DNA from 2 places in the Paenibacillus sp. USHLN196 genome. Region 1 is predicted to be linked to the other one. Evidence: predicted binding sites of a transcription regulator. Region 1 holds the regulator's gene; the other holds the start of a gene.
What was found. Region 1 encodes Rex, which represses fermentation and respiration genes when NADH is low (regulators of the CRP and FNR family bind a similar motif). Its sites were predicted from a motif close to TTGTGAAATATTTCACAA; they were not measured.

Region 1 (3,428 bases):
GTAGATAAGTCATTCCAGTTCATGATTGAACAGCTGGGCTTGCAGGAAGCCTCCGAGAATAATCGACTGTTAACGTCGATGCTGCCTTCACCTTTCAACTATCGCGATCAGGCACTTCTGGTGATTCCACGTGATTTCCCAAGTGTGAAGGGCAGTGTGGGGGATGCACACTTTGTCAATATGCTGGTGCAATCACTCGCAGAGACCGCAATCGCCACTCGTGGACGCATGATGGTTCTGTTTACTTCATACAAGATGCTGCGACAGGTCTATGATCCGCTGAAGGAGGCTTTGTCTGGTAACGATATCTCGTTGCTGGGGCAAGGCGTTGACAGTGGAAGTCGCTCCAAGTTGACACGCAGGTTCCAAGATGCCAAAGCAACGGTACTTCTGGGCACAAGCAGCTTCTGGGAGGGTGTAGATATCCCGGGAGAGGCGCTAACCTGTCTCGCTATTGTGCGACTGCCTTTCCAGCCACCGAATCATCCGTTGGTGGAAGCCAAGAGTGAGTTGCTTCAGGAGCAGAAGAAAAATCCGTTCATGAAACTGTCTGTGCCACAAGCGGTCATTCGTTTCAAGCAAGGATTTGGCCGATTGGTGCGTACAGCGAAGGACAGAGGTATTGTGATTGTCTATGATACACGGGTGATCGAAGCGTATTATGGTAAATTCTTTTTATATTCATTACCTGGTCCCAAAATGGAGCATATGCTTACAGAGCAGATGGTGCCACGAATTACCGAGTGGTTGGAAAAACCTGCTACAGAACAAGAATAATGGTTGTTATGTTCGTTATATCATTGCATGACACTATCGTTTGGCGTTAAACTTTATTAGATATTTCCGTATCCGATTAAAGCAGTTGCACGTAGAACTTATAACCTAAATTACAAGGAGCATTCTGTATAAAATGTCACGTTTATCTTTAAATTTATACAGGATGCTCATCTTTCATCTATTATTTTATCGTGGCCTTGGTAAGGGGGAGCAAGAATGAAATCAGATAAAATTTCGGAAGCGGTGGTACGACGTTTGCCTGTGTACTTGCGTTATTTGAGCGAGTTGCATCAGCGTGAGGTGGCCACTGTTTCTTCTCAAGAGCTTGGACAAAGGTTGGATCTGAATCCGGCCCAAATTCGTAAAGACTTGGCTTACTTCGGTGATTTTGGTCGTAAAGGGATCGGGTACGATGTATCCTATTTGATCGAAAAGATTCGTCACATCCTCAAGATTGATCAGCAAATTAATGTAGCTCTGGTAGGCGCGGGTAATCTCGGACAGGCCTTGTCCAACTACAACGCATATCTGAAAGACAATATGAAGATTGTTGCTGTATTCGATGCATACGGACCGAAAATTGGCAGTCAAATCAACAGTTTGACGGTGAAGCCTATGAACGAATTGACGGAAGCAGTTAAAACAGACAACATCCGCATTGGAATTATTACGGTTCCAGATACGGAAGCCCAGAATGTAGCCGATCAGCTTATTGAATCGGGAATTGAAGCGATCCTTAATTTTGCACCAACAATTCTAAAAACACCGCCGCATATCCGCATTCACCATGCTGACTTTACGACGGATCTACTTAGTTTGGCCTATTACTTGGAGACTGGAAAGGACGAAGAGGAAGATGACAACAAATAGATGGGTAATCCACAACGGTAAATTTGCCGTTAATGAAGGCGCAACATGGAATGTGGTTCAAGGATACATGGTTGTCGAGAATGACAAGATTGTGCATATTGGTGAGACATTGCCGGATGGAGACGAAAATTGTACCAAAGTGGATGGAAAAGGATTGTTCTTCCTGCCGGGTCTGATCAATACGCATGGTCATGCAGCAATGTCGCTGCTCAGAGGACATGGAGACGATCTTGCGCTGCAAGTATGGTTGCAGGAAAAAATGTGGCCGATGGAAGCGAAAATGACTTCACAAGACGTATATTGGGGAACTTCGCTATCGGTGCTTGAAATGTTGAAAGGCGGAACTACAGCCTTCCTGGACATGTATGACCACATGGATCAGGTTGCCAAAGTCGTGGAACAGTCCGGCGTTAGAGCAGCATTGGCACGTGGTGTCATTGGGCTGTGCTCGGAAGAAGAGCAATTGCGGAAGCTGGAGGAGTCGGCTGCTTTTGCGCGTGAGTGGAATGGACAAGCAGATGGTCGTATTACAACCGTAATCTCGCCACACGCACCATATACATGCCCTCCTGACTACATAGAGAAGCTTGTACAGGTCGCAAACGACCTAAACCTTCCGCTCCATACCCATATGTCGGAAACGCTTCGTGAAGTGGAGCAGAATGTGGCTGATTATGGCCTGCGTCCTGTGGAACATTTGGAGAAACTGGGCTTTTTCTCCCGTCCATCCCTGGTTGCACATGCGGTGCATCTGAATGATGAAGAGATTGAGATTCTGGCGCGTCATGATGTGGCTGTATCCCATAACCCGGGTAGTAACCTGAAACTTGCCTCCGGTGTTGCGCGGGTACCTGCTTTGCTGAAAGCGGGAGTTACCGTGTCACTTGGAACAGACGGACCGGCAAGCAACAACAACCTGGATATGTTCGAGGAAATGAGACTGGCTGCATTGATCCACAAAGGCGTGTCTGGTGACCCGACGGCAGTGCCAGCAGGCGAAGCGTTACTACTCGGAACATCATACGGTGCCAAATCCATCTTCTTGAACAATACCGGAGCACTCCAGGTCGGCATGAAGGCTGATTTTATCGCCTTGGACATTGAACAGGCACATTTCTATCCACATACAGACCTGATCTCACATACGATCTACTCGGCTTCTGCTAAAGATGTAGAGCACGTATGGGTGGATGGAAAACAAGTGGTTAAACATGGAGAATGTCTGACGCTGGATGAAGAGCGCATTTTGCGTGAGTCTCAATTGGCATTTGATGGTCTGCTTGCTCGTTAATAGCAGGACAGAGCATCATAGGGAAAGGAAGTTCGGCTTTTGAAGAAAAAAAAGAAGTGGATATGGATTTCGCTACTTGCACTGGTTCTGATTCTGTTTGGACTTCAGCGTTATTACGTTTATGTCACGCAGGACCAGCGTAAGGAAGAAGCGCTCGCCATACAGGCAGCTCAGGAGCAGCTGGGCATTACATCCTATGATGAATTGCGAAAGTACATCTGGGGAGATAAAGAAGGCTCTGACAACATCTACTGGACCCTGATCGGCAAAAATAAGGATAACCAGGAAGTTATGGTCTGGGTGAAATTCGATGCAAACAATCAACCGGCTACAGGTGCAAACGCTATACACAGCGAGTTGCTGCAGAATGGCATGTCCGAAGCGCAGATTCGCAATCGCTTCAGTTCTGAAGTTCCTGCCGGGGAGATTAAGCGAATCATGCCCGGAGTTGTCAATGGAATATATGTGTGGCAAGTGTATTATAAAGACG
Region 2 (3,428 bases), on a different contig from region 1:
GTCTCGGTGGTGGTCACGATGAACGTGAACAGACACTCAACCAGTTGCTCGTTGAGATGGACGGATTCGGAGTTAACGAAGGCATTATCATCATAGCCGCAACGAACCGTGCAGATATTTTGGACCCTGCCTTGCTGCGTCCAGGACGTTTTGACCGTCAAATTACGGTTGACCGCCCTGATGTAAAAGGTCGTGAAGCTGTCCTGAAAGTACATTCCCGTAATAAACCACTGACTAAAGATGTGAAGATGGATATTATCGCGAAGCGTACAACAGGTTTCTCTGGTGCGGATTTGGAGAATCTCTTGAACGAAGCGGCATTGCTTGCAGCGCGTCGTAACCGTAAAGATATTTCCATGAAGGAAGTTGACGAAGCGATTGACCGTGTCATCGTTGGTACGGAGAAGAAAAGCCGTGTCATCAGTGATCGCGAGAAACGAATCGTTGCTTATCACGAAGCAGGTCATACCATTGTAGGATACTTCCTTGAACATGCTGATATGGTACATAAAGTGACCATTATTCCGCGCGGACGTGCGGGTGGATATGTAATCATGTTGCCAAAAGAAGACCGTATGCTGGTTACCAAGCAGGAATTGCTGGATAAAGTAACCGGACTTCTCGGGGGTCGTGTAGCTGAAGAATTGTTCATCGGAGAAATTGGTACTGGTGCATACAGTGACTTCCAGCAAGCGACAGGTATTGTTCGCAGCATGGTTATGGAATACGGTATGAGTGAGAAATTGGGACCTATGCAATTCGGAAGTTCACAAGGACAGGTATTCCTTGGTCGGGATATCGGTCATGAACAGAATTACTCGGATTCCATTGCTTATGAGATTGATCAGGAAATGCAACGCTTTATCAATGACTGTTATGAGAAGTGTAAGGACTTGCTTGTTAAACATTCAAAAGAGATGCACTTGATCGCTCAAACTTTGCTTGAAGTTGAGACTTTGGAAATGGATCAGATCAAACAATTGATCGAAACAGGTTCTTTGACTCCAAAAGCAGAGAATGACAATGATGGTGAAGGTACGCCAACTGAAGGCGGAGAGCCAATCATCGACAACATCGGTGATGTGCGTGTCCGTATTCAAGGTAAAGATGGAACGTCTGAGCCACCAGCCGGAGATATTCCAAACGAAGCTCCGAATCTGGAAAAGGGTAATAACAATAACCCGGATGATGGCGGAACGAAGCCAACGTCTTAATGCATAATACATCTGGCTATGCTAGCAGGTGAAATCAAGAGAGCCCTCGGGCTCTCTTTTTTTGTCCATTATTTTAAAAGAGGATAGATAAAGATAAACGGGAGTTAGATGGCGAACCAGTTAGCAAACGGGTGGTTACGGCGTTGTTCTGAGCCTTTTTCATTTATTGACAGAGTCGTGAACGTTGTGTAAATTAGTTGTTAAACCGCTTGTGATTCGTTTCTCAAGCGAAGATAACGACTAGGTTGGCCCTACGAAACAGCGCATGACGCTGTCCCGATAAAGGAGAGGATCACAGGTGGAAGCTCTGGCTTTAGAGCGCAAGGCTGAGATGAACCGCGAACTGCGTGAGCGGCTGATGGAATTGAAGAAGGAACGTAATGCCATTATTCTTGCCCATTATTATCAACGTGACGAGGTACAGGAGGTTGCTGACTTCCGTGGAGATTCATTTCTATTAGCCCAGAAGGCAGCACAAACAGATGCAGATGTGATCGTTTTCTGTGGTGTTCACTTTATGGGTGAAAGCGCTAAGATTTTGGCGCCGAACAAAACGGTTATTATCCCGGATGAACGTGCGGGTTGCCCAATGGCAGACATGGTGAATGTGGATGGACTACGCAAATTGAAGGCACAACACCCTAATGCCAAGGTGGTCACTTATATCAACTCCTCGGCTGAGATCAAGGCAGAGACCGACATCTGTTGTACATCTGCGAATGCAGTTCGGGTTATTCAATCCGTAGACTCCGACGAAATTATCTGGGTACCGGATAAAAACTTGGGACACTATGTGCAGCAGCATACAGACAAGAAAATGATTATCTGGGAAGGATACTGCAACACTCATGATATGCTCACAGTCAAAGATGTGGTGGAGATGAGAGCCAAGCATCCGAATGCAGAGTTTGTTGTCCATCCGGAGTGCCGTCCTGAGGTTGTAGAGATGGGTGATTTTGTAGGCAGTACAACAGCCATCTTGGAGTATTGCAAAAATTCATCAGCGAAGGAATTTATCGTAGGTACGGAAGATGGTACAGGATATCAACTTCGTTTGGATAGTCCGGATAAACAGTTCCATTTTGCTACCAAGTTCCTCGTATGTCCTAACATGAAGGTCAACAACTTGAAGAAACTGGTGAAATGCCTGGAAACGATGAAGCCGCAGATCTATGTGCCACCGGCCGTTGCCGACAAAGCCAGAGAATCACTAGAGCGTATGTTATTGGTGAAGTAGGATGCGCTACTCTTGCTCCAAGACAGGTGAATAACATGATACCGCAATATTTAGTTGATTTTGATCTATCTGCGCTACCCACAGTAGAGACGGATGTACTGGTTATAGGCTCAGGGATTGCTGGTTTGTTTACCGCTATTAAAGCAAGTGAACAACAACGTGTATTAATGATCACGAAGAAGTCATTACTTGAAAGTAACACTCGGTATGCGCAGGGAGGCATCGCTGCGGTTATTGCTGAAGATGATTCACCTGCTTATCACTTGCAGGACACACTTGTTGCAGGAGCGGGCTTATGCCGCTCCGAGGCGGTAGAGGTATTGGTGAATGAGGGGCCGGACGGTGTGAAGGAACTGATTCGTTTAGGTACGTTGTTTGACCTGGAGAACGGCGAGTTGGCGTTGACGCAGGAAGGTGCGCATAGCCACCGCCGTATTTTGCATGCCAACGGGGATGCAACGGGATATGAGATTGTACGTGCGCTTGCAGTCGAAGTGAATGAACATCCCGGAATTGAAGTATGGGATGAGCATTTTGTGATTGACCTGATTACGGATCGAGATCGAGGGGAGTGCATCGGCGCTCTGATTCAGAAGGACGATGGATCGCAAGTTTTCGTGAAGGCACAGGCAACGGTTCTCTGCTCTGGTGGGGCAGGACAACTGTACCGATATACGACGAATCCGGATGTAGCTACTGCCGATGGTGTAGCAATGGCCTATCGGGCTGGGGCGATTGTTCGTGACATGGAATTTATCCAATTCCACCCCACCTCTCTTTGTTACCCGGGGGCCCCGCGTTTCCTTGTGTCAGAAGCCGTGCGCGGTGAGGGAGCATTTTTGCGCAATGTGAAGGGTGAACGCTTCATGGATCGATATCATGCTCAGCTTGAACTGGCACCACGCGATATCGTGGCACGAGCGATTGTTAGTGAGATGGAGTCGACCAACAGCACCTTTGTGTACCTGGATATTACG

Region 2: the regulator Rex is predicted to act here: its motif matches at 1,424-1,441, upstream of nadA (quinolinate synthase NadA).

The regions. Positions count from the first base shown of each region.
Region 1 covers NZ_JBBCYH010000010.1:67,497-70,924, forward strand. Annotated here, with positions in the region: gene dinG (ATP-dependent DNA helicase DinG) at 1-777, shown strand, start outside; gene WFI24_RS22580 (redox-sensing transcriptional repressor Rex) at 994-1,647, shown strand; gene WFI24_RS22585 (amidohydrolase) at 1,634-2,938, shown strand; gene WFI24_RS22590 (cell wall elongation regulator TseB-like domain-containing protein) at 2,978-3,428, shown strand, end outside.
Region 2 covers NZ_JBBCYH010000024.1:17,413-20,840, reverse strand. Annotated here, with positions in the region: gene ftsH (ATP-dependent zinc metalloprotease FtsH) at 1-1,214, shown strand, start outside; gene nadA (quinolinate synthase NadA) at 1,513-2,451, shown strand; gene nadB (L-aspartate oxidase) at 2,487-3,428, shown strand, end outside.